DNA from 4 places in the Rhizobium sp. NRK18 genome. Region 3 is predicted to be linked to each of the others. Evidence: predicted binding sites of a transcription regulator. Region 3 holds the regulator's gene; each other region holds the start of a gene.
The links. Region 3 encodes LexA, which represses DNA repair genes until DNA is damaged. Its sites were predicted from a motif close to TGTTCNNNNTGTGTTCNG; they were not measured.
Positions count from the first base shown of each region.

Region 1: NN662_RS00860 (helicase-related protein) is a predicted target of LexA. The motif match lies at 1,694-1,711, and genes of this name have one in related genera.
Region 2: uvrA (excinuclease ABC subunit UvrA) is a predicted target of LexA. The motif match lies at 1,575-1,592, and genes of this name have one in related genera.
Region 4: dnaE (DNA polymerase III subunit alpha) is a predicted target of LexA. The motif match lies at 2,472-2,489, and genes of this name have one in related genera.

Region 1 covers NZ_JANFMV010000001.1:201,583-206,179, forward strand. Annotated here, with positions in the region: gene NN662_RS00850 (DUF6622 family protein) at 1-391, opposite strand, end outside; gene NN662_RS00855 (LytTR family DNA-binding domain-containing protein) at 493-1,299, shown strand; gene NN662_RS00860 (helicase-related protein) at 1,874-4,597, shown strand, end outside.
Region 2 covers NZ_JANFMV010000001.1:2,115,409-2,120,005, reverse strand. Annotated here, with positions in the region: gene NN662_RS09815 (restriction endonuclease) at 1-869, opposite strand, end outside; gene NN662_RS09810 (single-stranded DNA-binding protein) at 947-1,450, opposite strand; gene uvrA (excinuclease ABC subunit UvrA) at 1,713-4,597, shown strand, end outside.
Region 3 covers NZ_JANFMV010000001.1:2,225,930-2,230,526, forward strand. Annotated here, with positions in the region: gene NN662_RS10385 (ArnT family glycosyltransferase) at 1-1,068, shown strand, start outside; gene lexA (transcriptional repressor LexA) at 1,214-1,924, shown strand; gene NN662_RS10395 (ComEC/Rec2 family competence protein) at 1,918-4,386, opposite strand.
Region 4 covers NZ_JANFMV010000001.1:2,518,748-2,523,344, forward strand. Annotated here, with positions in the region: gene dnaE (DNA polymerase III subunit alpha) at 1-2,253, opposite strand, end outside; gene NN662_RS11840 (hypothetical protein) at 2,574-3,182, shown strand; gene NN662_RS11845 (ABC transporter ATP-binding protein) at 3,274-3,957, opposite strand; gene NN662_RS11850 (lipoprotein-releasing ABC transporter permease subunit) at 3,974-4,597, opposite strand, start outside.

The DNA of each region.
Region 1 (4,597 bases), 2.0 Mb from region 3:
GCCCGCTTGCAGCGGCGGCGGGATTGATCACCGTCAGGACGCCATCGACGTAGTTGACCGTGAAGATGACCATGAGCAGTCCAAGGGAAAGCCATTCGCCCTGCAGGAGCAGCTTGCCGTTTGCCAGACGTCGGGTCTGTCTGGCCGGCTTCAGTGTCAGAAGGGCGGAGAAGGCTGCGATGATGCCCGCGGAAGTCGAGGCGAGAACGTCGGCATCCAGGCCAGCCATGAGCAGCCTGCGGAGAGCGAGCAGGGTCAGGATCGAGGGCAGCAGGATGAGCGAGTTCGGAGAGACCTCACGTGTCCGGGTCCGTTTCAGCCCGCGATAGATGAGCAGCGCCAGGATGAGCCATACCCAGGCGGGTGTGTGGGCGAGAATGTCGATCGGCATTTGCATGATGTCCTATGCTCCAGTACTCAGGATGAAAGATGTGGCGAAGGGACGCTTGGCATGTCGCCAGCGGAGAACGAGGGCAATGACGGGTTCGTATAATGCGTGAGGGCTACGTGGACGGCTCGTCCTTGCATTTGGCGCTACGCGAAATGCAGGCGGAATTTTCTAGCTGGCGAACCTGGGTCGCACTCGCCGTCGTCATCGCGCTGCTAATCGTTTCCGGCCCTTTCCAGACCATGACCACGCTGTCGCTGCCACAGCGCAGCCTGTATTGGTGCGCGCTGGTCGTCACCACATTCGTCGCCGGCAATTTCGCAGGTACATGGTGCAATTACGCCATACGCGCCCGCGAATGGCGACAGCCCTGGCGATTCATGACGGTCGGGGTCAGCGCCGGCGTTCCGGCCGCCATAGCGGTCACAGCCATCAATGGTACCGCCTTCGGATGGCAGATGCTTGCGCTGGCAGAGATCGTTGAGCTTGCCGCTTACAGCATCTTCATCAGCGTTTTGGTTGCCGGACTGTTCGCGCTCTACAGCAGGTCGGCGGCCGAGGCGCCGGTCGCCGTTGATGCGGGTGCGGAAGATGATCTGCCGGCCATCCTGCGCCGCCTGCCGTTTCCGAAACGCGGGCGGCTCGTGTCGATCTCCGTCAGCGATCATTACGTCGAAGTCACGACGCTGAAAGGGCGGGAAATGCTGTTGATGCGCCTGCGCGATGCGGTGGCGGAGTGTCCTCCGGAAAAGGGTCTGCAGATTCACCGCTCACACTGGGTGGCTCTTGCGGGTGTGAAAGGCGTCTATCGCAGCGGCGGCAAGGTGATGGTGGAGACGGTGGCCGGCGATCACTTTCCGGTCAGCCGGTCCTATCTCGCCGATGCGCGGGCAGCGGGCCTGAACGCCTGATCCGGCCTCGCAAAGGTTAACAACGATCGCCAAACTGCTGTCCGGAAACGGCCCATAGGTCGCAAATTTATGGTTAAAATATTGTAAATCCACAATATTTAGCGGTGAACAAACCGGGAAATGACGGAAGTCAGTGATTCGTCGCCGATTCGTTCCAGCTTTGGACCGAAGGTTAATCGAGGCGTTGTTTTGGCGGTGCAAAGGTCGTCTTCGCGGCAGGTCGCTGTTGGGCCCTGATATCAGGAATTCGGCAGGAAGTCTTAACGCCGGACAGTCGAACTTGCGTCGATGAGGATTTCCTGATTCACTATCTGGTGTGACGGCGATATTCGGGTGGAAGATGTAGCGGTGAACAAAGCCTGAATCTGCGCGAGTCAGCGATTCGTCGCCGATTCGTTCCTTTGCTGTTCCGAATCTTAACCGTTTGGTTTGACTCTCGAATTTCGGCCACCACCGAAGTTGGGGCTTGCCTTGTCTGCCCTTAGTCGCCATGTGTCTGGCGGTGGTCCAGCCTTCTTCGCCGGGGGCGGTCACCCTCTCGTTTTTGCGTGGTGTGATAGTGACGATCCAACCCATGATCCTGAGCGGCCGCGGCGTGACCGCGATGCTCGGTCCGACCAATACCGGCAAGACCCACTATGCCATCGAGCGGATGCTGGCCTACGGGACGGGCGTCATCGGCCTGCCGCTGCGCCTGCTTGCGCGCGAGGTCTACAACAGGCTGGTGGAGCGGGCAGGCGTCGCCAATGTCGCGCTGGTGACGGGAGAGGAAAAGATCTCGCCGCCAAGAGCGCGCTATTCCGTCTGCACCGTCGAGGCCATGCCGAGGGAAACCAGCGCCGCTTTCGTGGCGATCGACGAGGTGCAGCTTGCCGGCGACCTGGAACGCGGGCACATCTTCACCGACCGCATCCTGCATCTGAGAGGCCGCGAGGAAACGCTGCTGCTCGGCGCCGACACGATGCGGCCGATCCTGAGGCAGATGCTTCCCGGCATTACCCTTGTCGAGCGGCCGCGCATGTCGCAGCTCTTCTACGCGGGCCAGAAGAAGATCACGCGACTGCCGCAGCGAAGCGCGATCGTCGCCTTCTCGGCCGAAGAGGTCTATGCGATCGCCGAACTCATCCGCCGCCAGCGCGGCGGCGCGGCGGTCGTGCTCGGCGCGCTGTCGCCCCGGACCCGCAACGCCCAGGTCGGCCTCTATCAGGCCGGCGACGTCGAATATCTGGTCGCGACCGATGCGATCGGCATGGGCCTGAACCTCGATGTCGATCACGTCGCCTTCGCGCAGGACCGCAAGTTCGACGGGTTCCAGTACCGCAATCTCAATCCGGGCGAACTCGGCCAGATCGCCGGCCGCGCCGGACGCCATGTCCGCGATGGCACGTTCGGGGTCACCGGACGGGCGGAGCCGTTCGACGAGGAACTGGTCGAGCGTCTGCAAAATCATGAATTCGATCCGGTGAAGGTGCTGCAGTGGCGCACAAAGGCGCTCGATTTCTCCTCGCTGAACGCCTTGCGCCGGAGTCTCGAAACACCGCCGCAGGTGCCGGGCCTGACCAAGGCGCTGCCGGCGATCGATCACGAGGCTTTGGAACTGCTCGCTCGCTATCCGGAGATCATCGATCTCGCCACCACGCCCGAGCGCGTCGAGAAGCTCTGGGAAGCCTGTGCGCTGCCCGATTATCGCCGCATCACCCACGCACAACACGCCGACCTGATTTCGACCCTCTATTCGGATCTCGTTCGCCATGGCGTCGTCAACGAGACTTTCATGGCCGAACAGGTCAGGCGGTCGGACCGGACGGACGGGGAAATCGATACTTTGTCGGCGCGCATTGCGCAAATTCGAACTTGGACTTATGTGTCCAATCGCCCAGGGTGGCTAACCGATCCGACACACTGGCAAGAAAAGACGCGTGAAATCGAGGACCGGCTGTCCGACGCGTTACATGAGAGGTTGACGAAACGCTTTGTTGATCGCAGGACTTCTGTGCTCATGAAGCGGCTTAGAGAGAATGCGATGCTGGAAGCAGAAATCAGTGTGAATGGCGATGTCTTCGTGGAAGGACATCACGTCGGTCAGTTGGCCGGTTTCCGGTTTTCGCCGGTCTCCGGGGGCAGCGGACCTGACCAGAAGGCGGTCGAGGCTGCGGCCCAGAAGGCGTTGTCGCTGGAATACGAAGCGCGCGCCGCGCGGCTTTACGCGTCCGGCAACAGCGATCTCGTCATCGGTTCGGACGGGTATGTGCGTTGGCGGGGCGAACCCGTCGCGCGGCTTTCGTCCGGCGATCACATTCTTCATCCGCGCGTGATCCTGCTCGCCGACGACCCGCTGAGCAGCAATGCGCGCGAGCATGCGACCGCGCGCGTCGAGCGCTTCGTCAATCATCACATCGCGACCGTCCTGAAGCCGCTTGACGATCTGTCGCGCGCCGAAGACCTGCAGGGTCTCGCCAAGGGCCTGGCCTTCCAGCTGGTCGAAAATCTCGGCGTCCTGTTCCGCCGCGACGTCGCCGACGACGTGAAGTCGCTCGATCAGGATGCGCGCAGCTCGATGCGCAAGTACGGCGTACGTTTCGGCGCATACCACGTCTTCATGCCGCTTCTCCTGAAGCCGGCTCCGGCGGAACTGATCACGCTTCTCTGGGCGCTGGCCAATGACGGCCTGGACAAGCCCGGCTACGGCGACCTGATCCCGGTTCTGGCCGCCGGCCGCACGTCGATCGTGACCGACAACACGTTCGAACGCGCCTTCTACAAGCTCGCCGGCTTCCGCTTCCTCGGCAAGCGCGCGGTGCGCATCGACATTCTCGAGCGCCTGGCCGACCTGATCCGTCCGCTCCTGCAGTGGAAGCCAGGTTCCGGCGCACGTCCGGACGGCGCCTATGACGGCCGCCGCTTCACGGCGACGACGGGCATGCTGTCTATCCTGGGGGCGACGCCGGACGACATCGAGGAAATCCTCAAGGGTCTCGGCTACCGTGCCGACCAGGTTTCCGCGGAAGAAGCCGCAGCATTCCTGGCGAGCCAGGGCGGCGAGGCGCCTGCCGCTGAAGGTGACGCCGCCAAGGCCGATGCCGCGGCGGAAAGCACCGAGCAGGATGACGCCGCTGACGATGCCGACGTTGAGGAAAGCACGACTCCGGCTGAAAGCACCGCCGCAACCCAAGAGGTGAGCGCCGCCGCAACCGAGACGGCCGATGCGCCGGCCGCTGAAAAGGCCGAGACGGACGCCGCCGCGGCCGACGCTGCCGTGGCCGAAGAACCGAAGCCGGTTCTGCTCTGGCGCATGGGT
Region 2 (4,597 bases), 110 kb from region 3:
AGCAAAGGGATGTCGTGATGTGAAAACAGACCTATGCCAGTTACTGTAGCTAGCTCCTTTGCGCTTGCTGTAAAAGTCGCATTGGACAAAACTCCTGCAGCATCAAGACCATAGTAAGCCTTTCCCGCGTGAGCTTCTTGAACCGCCTTATTGCCGATAGACGTGCCATAGAGCTTGCACTGTAGCCCCAGCTTCTTTCCTGCTTTCTCGGCGATCACATCAATTCCCTGATCTCCCGAGCCTCGCGTCACCTCTGCGAGCCACCCGAATCCGTTAAGAGCCTCGGCAACCCAAGTTTCGAAAGCATGCCCATCGAAAGGAAGGTTGGTTGAGTCAAAGCCGTCACGCCTCTCCTCGTGCTGCCGGAAGTCCAACTGCTCAAACGTCAACTCTCTTGCCTCGGAGAATGGAATAGCCTCCACATCGAGTTCAATGCTTGCAAAAAATTCGACTAGTGCATCATCTGTTTCATCACTGACCAGCGCGCCATAATCGTTCTTCTTCAGTGCCCGTTGAAGGTTTCTCAGCAAAGCTGAACGATGCCGATCAACCGAGTCGATAAGACGCTGCCGTTCCAAGAAGCGATGGCGCAACAAGTCCCTTTCAGCCTGGATTCTCAGAGCCTCTTGCTCTTCAGCAGCTTTAACTCTGGCGAACTCATTCTGCGCCGCAGTTTTGCGCCTTCTTGAAGCCCAAAACCCGAGCGCAACGAGAAGCGGACTAAAAAGGAAAAGTATCCCTCCCAGAACGACCATCGCATCCGAAAGTGACTTATCTGAAAGCATGGTTGCGCCGAGGACGACCAGCAACATCCCTGAGAATGCCAAAGCCAAGGTGATAAGGAGAAATTTGAGAAATGCTTTTAACATCTGGCGCCCCCAGCACTAGAAATTAAATCACAACTTCTCTGATATGGTGTTTGAAATCAACAATCTGATTTGATCTCTCAGAACGGAATGTCGTCGTCGAGATCGCGGGAGAAGCCGCCGCCGGACGACGCCGGTGCGCTGCCGCCACGCGAAGACGGCGAACCGTAATCACCGCCATAGTCACCACCGTAGCCTTCGTCACGGCCACCGCGTGCGCCGCCGCCGTCACCACGGCCGCCGAGCATCGTCAGATTGCCGTTGAAGCCCTGCAGCACGACTTCGGTCGAGTAGCGATCCTGGCCGTTCTGGTCGGTCCACTTGCGCGTCTGCAACTGGCCCTCGATGTAAACGGTCGAGCCCTTCTTCAGGTACTGCTCGGCCACCTTGCAGAGACCTTCGTTGAAGATGACGACGGAGTGCCACTCCGTCTTTTCCCGGCGCTCGCCGGTGTTCCGGTCGCGCCAGCTTTCCGATGTCGCGATCCTCAGATTGGCGATCGGTCGGCCGTCCTGCGTACGGCGGATTTCCGGGTCCGCGCCCAGATTGCCGATCAAAATCACTTTGTTGACGCTGCCTGCCATACTCTTCACCTCGATTGCCGTCGAAACGGCTTCCATTCCGTAAAAACTTGCGCCACTCTAAAGGAAAGCGTCGGTCGGCGCCTCCCCCGAGGGCGAAATCCACAGCTTTCCCGATGTGGAAATTTGTTCTTTTTTTGTTCTATTAAATCTGTATGATCCTGTCAACTGAATCGAATTTTGCTGCATTGGCCGCGTCCGCTTCTCGACAGTCAGCGTAGTAACATTACATAGGGGCGGAAAATCAAATCCGGATTATGTGAATATGAGCGAGTTGAAGACGATATCCATTCGCGGCGCGCGCGAGCACAATCTAAAGGGCGTGGATCTTGATCTTCCCCGCAACTCCCTGATCGTGATGACGGGCCTGTCCGGCTCCGGCAAGTCTTCGCTTGCCTTCGACACGATCTATGCGGAGGGCCAGCGCCGCTACGTCGAAAGCCTTTCGGCCTATGCGCGGCAGTTTCTGGAGATGATGCAGAAGCCGGACGTTGACCAGATCGAAGGCCTATCGCCGGCAATCTCTATCGAGCAGAAGACCACATCGCGCAATCCTCGCTCCACGGTCGGCACGGTGACCGAGATCTACGACTACATGCGTCTTCTGTTTGCGCGCGTCGGCGTGCCCTATTCGCCGGCGACCGGTCTGCCGATCGAGAGCCAGACGGTCAGCCAGATGGTCGACCGCGTGCTCGCCTTCGAGGAAGGCACACGGCTCTATGTCCTGGCGCCGATGGTGCGCGGCCGAAAGGGCGAGTACAAGAAGGAACTGGCGGAGCTAATGAAGAAGGGCTTCCAGCGCGTCAAGATCGACGGCCAGTTCTACGAGATCGCCGACGCCCCTGCCCTCGACAAAAAGTACAAGCACGACATCGACGTCGTCGTCGACCGCATCGTCGTGCGCCCGGACATGGCGGCCCGGCTGGCCGACAGCATCGAGACCTGCCTGTCGCTCGCCGATGGCCTTGCCGTCGCCGAATTTGCCGACAAGCCCCTGCCGGCGGAGGAAACGTCGGCGGGCGGCTCCGCGAACAAGTCGCTGAACGAAACGCATGAGCGCGTGCTGTTTTCGGAAAAATTCGCCTGCCCCGTTTCCGGCTTCACGATTTCCGAAATCGAGCCGCGGCTGTTCTCCTTCAACAATCCGGCCGGCGCCTGCCCGACCTGCGACGGTCTCGGCTCGCAGCAGAAGATCGACGAGAACCTGATCGTTCCGGAGCCGGACCGCACGCTGCGCGACGGCGCGATCGCGCCCTGGGCGAAATCGAGCTCGCCCTATTACAACCAGACGCTCGAGGCGCTGGGAAAGACCTTCGGTTTCAAGCTCGGCGATCGCTGGAGCGCGCTGAGTGCGGCGGCCCAGAAGGCGATCCTCAAGGGCACCGACGAGAAGATCGAATTTCACTATGCCGACGGCGCCCGATCCTACAAGGCGGTCAAGACCTTCGAAGGCATTGTGCCGAACCTCGAGCGCCGCTGGAAGGAAACCGACAGCGCCTGGGCGCGAGAAGAAATCGAGCGCTACATGTCGGCGGCCCCCTGCCCGGCCTGTAACGGCTTCCGCCTGAAGCCCGAGGCGCTGGCGGTAAAAATCCGCAAGCTGCATATCGGCGAAGTCACCGACATGTCGATCAAGGTGGCGCGCGACTGGTTCGATGAACTTCCGACGCATCTCAGCGACAAGCAGAACGAGATCGCGCTCCGCATCCTGAAGGAGATCCGCGAACGCCTGCGCTTCCTGAACGACGTCGGCCTCGAATACTTAAGCCTTTCGCGCAACTCAGGCACGCTGTCTGGCGGAGAAAGCCAGCGCATCCGCCTCGCCTCGCAGATCGGCTCAGGCCTGACGGGCGTACTCTACGTGCTGGACGAGCCGTCGATCGGCCTGCACCAGCGCGACAACGACCGTCTGCTGGCGACGCTGAAGCATTTGCGCGACATCGGCAATACGGTCATCGTCGTCGAGCATGACGAGGATGCGATCCTGACGGCCGACTACGTGGTCGATATCGGCCCGGCCGCCGGCATTCACGGTGGTCAGGTGGTCGCGGAGGGAACGCCCGGCGATATCATGGCGAACCCCAAGTCGCTGACCGGCAAGTATCTCTCCGGTGAAATGGGCGTGCCGGTGCCTTCTGAACGGCGCAAGCCGAAAAAGAAGAAGGAAATCACTGTTGTCGGCGCGCGCGGCAACAACCTCAAAAACGTCACCGCCTCGATCCCGCTCGGCGTATTTACCGCCGTTACCGGCGTATCGGGCGGCGGCAAGTCGACGTTCCTGATCGAGACGCTCTACAAGTCGGCCGCCCGCCGCATCATGGGCGCGCGTGAGCATCCGGCCGACCACGACCGCATCGACGGTTTCGAATATATCGACAAGGTGATCGATATCGACCAGTCGCCGATCGGCCGTACGCCGCGCTCCAATCCGGCGACCTACACCGGCGCCTTCACGCCGATCCGCGACTGGTTTGCCGGATTGCCGGAGGCCAAGGCGCGCGGCTATCAGCCGGGCCGCTTCTCGTTCAACGTCAAGGGCGGCCGCTGCGAAGCCTGCCAGGGCGATGGCGTCATCAAGATCGAAATGCACTTCCTGCCGGACGTCTACGTCACCTGCGACGTCTGCCATGGCAAGCGCTACAACCGCGAAACGCTGGACGTGACCTTCAAGGGCAAGTCGATTTCCGACGTGCTCGACATGACCGTCGAGGAAGGCGTCGAGTTCTTCTCGGCCGTGCCGGCGGTGCGCGACAAGCTGCAGGCGCTGTTCAATGTCGGGCTCGGCTATATCAAGGTCGGCCAGCAGGCCAACACCCTGTCAGGCGGTGAAGCGCAGCGCGTGAAGCTCGCCAAGGAGCTCTCCAAGCGCTCCACCGGCCGGACGCTCTACATTCTCGACGAGCCGACCACGGGCCTGCATTTCCATGACGTGGCCAAGCTCCTCGAGGTGCTGCACGAACTCGTCAACCAGGGCAATTCGGTCGTCGTCATCGAGCACAATCTGGAGGTCATCAAGACCGCCGACTGGATCATCGACTTCGGACCGGAAGGCGGCGACGGCGGCGGCGAAGTGGTGGCCTTCGGGACGCCGGAAAGCGTCATCGAGAACGAGGCCTCGCATACCGGCCATTATCTGCGCGAACTGATGAG
Region 3 (4,597 bases):
CCCTCCTGCCGCGTTCATTTCCGCCGACTGATCGCGCCGCTGCCGATTCTTTTTTCCGCCGCTTTGGCCGGCTGGTGGTTCGTCTACCAGATCCTGCGGTCGAGCTCGGCGCTCGACAACCAGTTCGTCGGCGACCAGGTGCGCACCAAGCTGGAATTCTCTGTTCTCGCAGTCATTGATTCTTTGGGCTTGAGCCTCGCAGGACTGCTCTTGCCGGTGCTCGGCTGGCTGTTTGTGATCGGGGCGACGGCGATTGCCACCCGCAGGCTGCCGGACGTCAAGCGGCTCGGCGCATCGGCTCTGCTGCTCTCGGGCTGGATCGCACTCAACATCGCCATGTTCGCGCCCGCCTTCAAGCCGGATCACCGCTACATCATTCCGTCGCTTCCCAACCTGTCGATCCTGATGGCGGTCGCGCTCACCTCCTTCGATCGCGAGACGACATCGCGCTATCTGAGCCTGTTCCTCAAGTTCTCGGCGATCGGGCTCGCACTTGCCTTCGCCGTGCTTTACGGCGTTACCGCACAGCTTTTGAACGTCAAGGTGACGGTTGCGATCGCCGTTGCCATCGCGCTCGGCCTGCTGCTCGTCTGGCGCATCGCGAAGCGACAGGTCTACGCGCGCATGATTCTGGCGATTGCCGCACTGCCGATGGCAATCCTTCTCGCGCTCTATCCCGTCGTTGCCGCCTTCGGCATGCCGGACCTCGGGAAACCGATTTCGGACGAGTTGGCGAAGCTCGGCCACCCGCCGGACGATGTCCTGTTTCTCGGAGCGGATATTGTCGCCTCGGAAGCGCGCCTCCACAGCGGAACCGCACGCCCGTTCCTGCAGCGCAGTCAATTGGGCGATAGGGACCCGGACGACAATTACCCGATTATCGTCACCCTCAAGCCTGAGGAAGCCGAGATACTGGCTGCCCAGGGTTACCGGATCAAGGTGGTCAGCGGCGGATGGCGCAAGATCGATCCGCGCGTGCTGCTGAGTGCTGTCTTGAACGGATCGCTTGCCGAGACGAAGGCAAGGGAAGCCGAGAAGGCATATATCGCAATCGCTGCGGATCAATAGCGCAGACACCTCCACGAAAGACAAATTTGCGGCCAGCGTCGCCGAACTCCCGGATCTTCACGCTATTTTAGGCACTTGCGGAACACAGTGGGAACATATAGTGTCCGTTCTGTATTTGTTTCATGATTCTGGAAGGTGCCGATTCATGCTGACGCGAAAGCAACAGGAACTGCTTCTCTTCATTCACGAGCGGATGAAGGAATCCGGCGTTCCGCCATCCTTCGACGAGATGAAGGATGCGCTCAATCTCGCGTCCAAATCCGGCATTCACCGGCTGATCACGGCACTCGAGGAGCGCGGCTTCATCCGGCGCCTGCCGAACCGGGCGCGTGCGCTGGAAGTCATCAAGCTTCCCGAAGCCTACTCGCCGAGCCTGCAGCCGCGACGCGGCTTTTCGCCGAGCGTCATCGAAGGCAGTCTCGGCAAGCCGAAACCGGTTCCCGCCCCCAAGGCGCCGGAACCGGCCAACGACACCGTCAGTGTCCCGGTCATGGGCCGCATTGCTGCCGGTGTGCCGATCTCCGCCATCCAGAACAATACGCACAGCCTGTCGGTTCCGATGGAAATGCTGGGCTCCGGCGAGCACTACGCTCTGGAGGTCAAGGGCGACTCAATGATCGAGGCCGGCATCCTCGATGGCGATACCGTCATCATCAAGAATGTCAGCAGCGCCAATCCGGGCGAGATCGTCGTCGCTCTCGTCGACGACGAAGAAGCAACGCTCAAGCGCTTCCGCCGCAAGGGCGCGTCGATCGCGCTGGAAGCCGCCAACCCGGCCTACGAAACGCGTATCTTCGCATCGGACCGGGTCAAGGTTCAGGGCAAGCTGGTCGGCCTCATTCGCCGCTATCACTGACCGGTGACACGCATGTCCGCATCCCTATCGTGCGAACGCGGCACGAGATGCCAGGTGGCAGGTTCCTCCGGGCTCACGAAGCTGTTTGTTCGCCAGTCGTAGTATCGGTGTCGGGTCCAAGGCCGGTCGGTGGAACCGAGTGCGGTTTTCACCTCGAAGCCGTTGCCGTCAGGCAGCACATGCAGTTCGATCGAGCCGGTTTGCCGCAGCCTTTCCGCGCTGATCAATGCCGCGCCGGAACGGCAGGTATCAAAGCCGAGACGGAATGGCGCGATGACCAGATCGGCGATATCACAGGCGGGCCCGGCAAAAGCGGGCTTCTCCACTGTCACCACCCTGAGTGCGGGTCCATCCGACGCCATGAACTGAGCGGCGCACCATGCGGCTTTCCGGCAATGGAAGCGATTGCTCTCAGGCTTCAAGGCTTCTTCCATCGCCAGGCGCTCGGCTTTCAATGCCGCGGTTGGCAACCGCACCGGATCGCCTTTCTCAGTCTTGGGCGGATCCGGACCTGTTCCCGTTAGCATGTCCGGCCCCTCGCCTTTCGGCATGGCCAGTGCCCGCTGCCATTGCTCGAAGATGAAGGATGGCGGGCGGCCGCGGTTCATTTCCAGTCCTCCACCGGCAATCATGGCTCCCAGGCTGCCGTCCTCGCTGATGATCAAGGCCGGAACAGAAGGCTTCGCCCCGACAGCGATCAACGCAACCGCCGCGACCATTGGCGGCAGACCGAGATAGCGCAGCCGGCTGCGCAGCAGCACGAGGAGCAGGAAACCGGCGACGGAAAGTTCGAAGGCATAGGGCGGCAGGCGGCCGGGCGACACGCCGCCGCCCCAGCTGGTAACCTCCTTTGCCACGGCGATGACCATGTCGAGGCCGACGCCCATCAGGCGAAGCGGCCAGTCTTCGAGACCGAACGGCATGGCGAGGACCGAAACCAGCCCGGCCGGCATCACCACGAAGGTGACGACCGGCATGGCGACGAGATTGGCGACAAGTCCATAGGGAGCGAGGCGGTGGAAATGCTCGAGGCTGAAGATCGCTGTCGCCACACCGCCGATCGCCGATGTGAGCGCCAGCGCCGACACAAAGCCGCCGGCCTTCGCGGCCAGGGCAAGGAGCCCGGAATGGCTGCCCGGAGCGCTCCGACCGCGCGGCCGCATCCGCCACCAGCGGTATCCCGCGACCAGCGCCACAGTCGCGGCAAACGACATCTGGAAGCTCGGCCCCATGACGGCGGACGGCGTTATGGCGAGGATGATCAGCGCCGCGAGCGCGACATTCCTGAGACTGATCGCCGGGCGGTCCATGAGGACCGCGACCAGCATCAAAGCCAGCATGATGAAGGCGCGTATGGCCGATACCTGCAATCCGGAAATCAGCAGATACCCGAACGACCCGGCCAGAGCCGCGGCGGCGGCCCATTTCTTGACCGGGAACCGATGCACGAGCGACGGAAAGAGCGCGAACCCCATGCGCAATCCGGCAAAGAACAGGCCTGCCGCGAGCGCCATGTGCAGGCCCGAAATGGCAATCACATGCGCCAGTCCGGACATGCGCAGCGCTTCCGCCGTCTCGTCCGAGAGCGCCCGTCTCTGGCCGGTGACAATGGCGGACGCAAAGGCACCCGTGTCTCCCGAAAGAGTCGCCCGAATGCGGGCGGAAATCGTGTCGCGCAGCATCTCGATTGCCAGATGGAGGCGATCGGAAAGGGACGCGCGCTCCCCCGACGCCACGCGGTCGGGAGACCCGTAGAAGAAACCGACTGCGCCAATCCCCTGATAATAGGAGAAGAATGCAAAATCATAGCCATCCGGCAGCGCCGGACCGGAGGGCGGCGAGAGCCGGGCCCTGCCGCTGATCCCCTCTCCCGGCAGCAACGGCTCGTGGTCGTTGCGCGCCAGTATGGCCGCTCTTTCCGGGGGCCGCCGCAGGTTAGGCTCGCTGGTTGCCGAAATGTCCACCAGGTAGCGCCATCCGCCATTGTCGTCGATTTCGCGGTTCACGATGCGGCCGGTCACGCGGGTGACAATCGGCGTGTCCAGCATGACGGTTTCGGTTCGCCAGGTCTCGAATGCAGCAAGGCCCATGCCGAGCGCCAGCAGCAGGACGGCGATTGCGGCATATCGTACCAAGGGCCGGTGATGGCCGGCTGCAAGGACGACCCCAAGCGCCAATGCCCCGAGCAGAAAGATAGCGGGTAACGGCAGATCCCGCGTCAGGCTGAACCAGATGACCGCACCCAGCCCCAGCGCGACCGGTGCAAAGAGAAAGTCGTGGCGAAAGCGACGCTCTTCGGTCAGCGCCCCGCGGAATTTCTCGCGAAGATCCGCGCAACGCCACGGGCCGCGGCCCCCTGCCCTTCCGACATAGTCGATCGGCGGAAGAGGCGGCGGCGCATGCGTCGTGACCCGCTCCGGTGCCCGTTCGACGACACGCCCTTTCTCACCGGCATAGGCCATCTGAGGCCCCCGTCCCAGATCACGCTGACAGACGCCCATTCTGCAATCTTTACGTGATTTCACCAAACGAAATATCAACCCGAACGCCGGTTGGATGGACATGATCGCGGCCGGGGATGCAAATGTTCGGGGATGAAGCCAATCTCTGCCACGGGAAAGTCGCAAAGTTGATTTCGCGATGCACAATTTGGCCGACGCATAGCTTGGCATA
Region 4 (4,597 bases), 290 kb from region 3:
GGCGACCGCGCCTTCGACGAAACGGGCGCGCTGCTTGTCCATCTCCTCCTTGATCTTCTTGCCCATGGCGCGGCGCAGCAGGTCGGCTTCGCCGAGCGAATAGCCCGAAAGCACCTGGGCGATCTGCATCACCTGCTCCTGGTAGACGATAACGCCCTGGGTTTCCTTCAGGAGGTAATCGATCTTCGGGTGGATGGAGGCGATTTCCTCCTCGCCGTGCTTGCGGGCGTTATAAACCGGGATGTTTTCCATCGGTCCCGGACGGTAGAGCGCCACGAGCGCGATGATGTCCTCGATGCAGTCCGGCCGCATGCCGATCAGCGCCTTGCGCATGCCCGCACTTTCCACCTGGAACACGCCGACCGTGTCGCCCTTCGACAGCATTTCGTAGGTCGGCGGATCATCGAGCGGGACGGATGGCAGGTCGACTTCGATCTTGCGCTTGGCGATGAAATCGACGGCGGTCTTCAGAACCGTCAGCGTCTTCAGACCGAGGAAGTCGAACTTCACGAGGCCGGCCTGTTCGACCCATTTCATGTTGAACTGGGTGACCGGCATGTCGGAGCGCGGGTCCCGATACATCGGCACGAGTTTGGAGAGCGGCCGGTCACCGATCACGATGCCCGCGGCGTGCGTCGAGGCGTGGCGGTAGAGGCCTTCGATCTTCTGGGCGATTTCCAGAAGACGGGCGACGACCGGCTCCTCGGCGGCGGCCTCCTGCAGCTTCGGCTCCTCCTCGATCGCCTTGTGCAGCGGCGTCGGGTTCGCCGGGTTGTTGGGCACCAGCTTGCAGATCTTGTCGACCTGGCCGTAGGACATTTCCAGCACGCGGCCGACGTCGCGCAGCGCCGCGCGGGCCTGCAGCGATCCGAAGGTGATGATCTGGCCCACCTGTTCGCGGCCATACTTGCGCTGGACGTAGCGGATCACCTCTTCGCGCCGCTCCTGGCAGAAGTCGATGTCGAAGTCGGGCATCGAGACGCGTTCCGGGTTGAGGAAGCGTTCGAAGAGCAGAGAAAAGCGCAGAGGATCGACGTCGGTGATCGTCAGGGCATACGCGACGAGCGAGCCCGCGCCCGAACCACGGCCGGGACCGACCGGAATATCCTGCTGCTTGGCCCATTTGATGAAGTCGGAAACGATCAGGAAGTAGCCCGGAAACTTCATCCGCTCGATGATGCCGAGCTCGTATTCCAGCCGCTCGCGGTAATCCTGCTCGGTGTATCCCGGCGCGATGCCGAGCGCGGCGATGCGGCTTTCAAGGCCTTCGCGCGACTGACGCTTCAGCTCTTCCGTTTCCGCTCGTTCCGCCTCTTCCGGATCGTCGGAAGCGCCGGTGAAGCGCGGCAGGATCGGCTTGCGGGTTTTCAGGATGAACGAGCAGCGCTGCGCGATCTCGACCGAATTGGCGAGCGCTTCCGGAATATCGGCAAAGAGCTGCATCATCTCCTTGCGGCTTTTCAGATAATGATCCGGGGTCAGCCGGAAGCGGCGGTCGTCGGACACGATGGCATTGTGTGCGACCGCCATCAGCGCATCATGCGCGTCGTAATCATCCGGAGACGGAAAGAACGCCTCATTGGTGGCAACCAGCGGAATGTCATGGCGATAGGCCAGATCGATCATCCGCTTTTCGTGACGCTTGTCGTAGCCGCGCTGGCGCTGCAGCTCGATATAGAGTCGGTCGCCGAACAGGGCCTTCAGCTTCAAAAGCCGCGCTTCGGCAACCGCCGCATGGCTGTCCTTCAACGGCATGTCGACTGGACCGCCGCCGGCACCCGTCAGCGCGATCAGACCGCCGGTGCCGAGCTCATCGAGCCAGGAGGCCATCATGTGAACGGCGTGGTTGCTCTCGCCGTCGAGATAGGCGCGGCTGACGATGTCCACCAGCCGTTCATAGCCGTCGGCATCTGCTGCCAGCAGGATGATCGACGGCAGCTTGGCGAGCGCCTGGTTTCCGCGCCGCTCCGTCTCCTGCCCGTCCTCCATGTCGATGGAGAGCTGGCAGCCGATGATCGGCTGCAAGCCGTCGCCGGTCGCCTTCTGGGCGAATTCGAGCGCGACGAAGAGATTGTTCGTATCGGTGATGGCGATCGCCGGCTGTTCATCGGCAATGGCCTTGCCGAGGATCTTCTTCAGCGGCAGCGCACCCTCGAGAAGCGAATAGGCGGAATGCACCCTCAGATGCACAAATCCGGGTCCGACAGACTGCGTCAGACCATCCGATTTCTTGCCAATTCCTGCTTCCGACATGTCACCTTCCAGACGATTCTTTCAATCGCCGGATTGTCTGCCGGTGAGCGCCCGATGTCCACAACCGCGCGCCCGGATGATGTCAATTTCCAGAAGAGAATACGGCCCCGATCAGACCGACATGACGATGGCGGCGAAGCCGGCCAGAAACACGGAAATCGATGCAAATGCTGCTACGTCTTTGATGAAGTATGACATTTCCCTCTCCTTTTCCTATCTGTTCTTTTTATGTTCTATTTTAGTTCTCACGTCAACACCCTTTTGCCACTTTTTTGGTTGTGCTTATCTGTGGCCGGAAACCTCTTGCTGCGGAGCCCATGATGCGCCTTCAAAGTATCGCCCTCAGTCTTCTCCTCATCATCGGGACTGCCATCACGCCTGCGGCGGCTGCCGACCGGATCGTCGATGCGGCGGTCGGTGACTGGAACAAGGATGGGTTGAACGACCTCGCCGTCCTGTTTGTGCGTTCGGACGACGGGACGGAGGAGAGTGATACGGGCGAGATCGGGATCGGCATCTACCTGCGCAATGGCGAGCGAGACCTGCTAGTGCCGGCGGCGATCGTTCCGGACAAGGTCTGGGGAAGTGCACCGGTGGGTGATGACGGCATCTATGGCCAGGAGCCTTCGATCAAGGCGACCGAGTCAGGCTCCATCACGGTCGCAACCCGTAACGACGCCATCGGCCGGGACCGCTGGCAGCAGGTGCTCACCATCGCCTATCGCGACGGTGCGTTCGTCGTCGCGGGCTTCACCTATGACTACTACGACACGCTGGATCCCGACCGGAACGGGTCCTGCGACATCAATCTTCTTGCCGGCAAGGGCATGGTGGACGGCAAGCCGGAGAAAATGGAAGCCAAGCGCGTCACGCTGGAAGACTGGGACGACGAAACAGGCCTGAAGGCCTGCGGGCTGGATCTGCAATAGGAAAACTGGCCACGGATGTGCCCCTCCGTCGGTTTCAGAAACCGATTCCGGAAGTGTCCCTAACGCCTTGCCTCCACGCCGAAATCCGGCCTCAGAGTTCCTTGATCTGCCCGGCCTCGATCGTCACGCATCGGTCCATGCGGGCGGCGATGTCGTGATTGTGGGTGGCGATCATCGCGGCAAGGCCGGACTGGCGGACAAGCGCTTCCAGCGCGTCGAAGACGTAGTGGGCGGTTTCCGGGTCGAGGTTGCCGGTCGGCTCATCGGCGAGAAGCACGATCGGCGCATTGGCAACCGCACGGGCGATCGCCACGCGCTGCTGCTCGCCGCCCGAAAGCTCCGCCGGGCGGTGCGAGCCGCGATGGCCGATGCGCATGTAGTCGAGAAGCTGGCTGGCGCGTTCGGCCGCCTCCTTCTTGTCAAGGCCGGCGATCAGCTGCGGCATCATGATGTTTTCCAGCGCCGAGAATTCCGGCAGCAGATGGTGGAACTGGTAGACGAAGCCGATGTCGCTGCGGCGAACCGCGGTGCGCCGGTCATCCGACATGTGGGCGCAGGAGACGCCGTTGATGGTGATGTCGCCCTCGTCGGGATGTTCGAGCAGGCCGGCGATCTGCAAGAGCGTCGACTTGCCGGTGCCCGACGGCGCGACCAGCGCGACCGTCTCGCCACGCTTCAGCGAAAAATCGACGTTCTTCAGGATCGACAGAACGGCGTCGCCCTGCCCATAGCTGCGGGAAATGCCCTCGAGGCGCAATGCGGTGTCGTTGTTCATGGAGGAAAGCGTGTCCTTATTCGTAGCGCAGCGCCTGAACCGGATCGAGCCGGGATGCGCGCCAGGCCGGGAAGATCGTCGCCAGGAAGGAGAGCGCCAGCGCCATGACGACGACGGCGATCGTCTCGCCTGCGCTCATATCGGCCGGCAGCTTGCTCAGGAAATAGAGCTCCGGATCGAAGAGAACGGTGCCGGACACCCAGGAGAAGAACTGGCGGATCGATTCGATGTTGAGACAGACGATGACGCCGAGCACGACGCCGGCAAACGTGCCGACGGTGCCGATCGCCGCCCCCGTCATGAAGAAGATGCGCATCACCGCCCCGGACGTGGCACCCATGGTGCGCAGGATGGCAATGTCATGGCCCTTGTCCTTCACCAGCATGATGAGGCCGGAGATGATGTTGAGCGCGGCGACGATGACGATCAGGGTCAGGATCATGAACATCACGTTGCGCTCCACCTGCAGGGCGGAGAAGAAGGTCTGGTTGCGCTGGCGCCAGTCGGTAATGAACACCTGACGGCCGGCCGCCTCCTCAATCTTCGGCCGCAGATCGCCGACGTCGTCGGGATTGTCGACGAAGATCTCGATCGACTGGACCAGGCCTTCGGCGTTGAAATAGAGCTGCGCTTCCTTCAG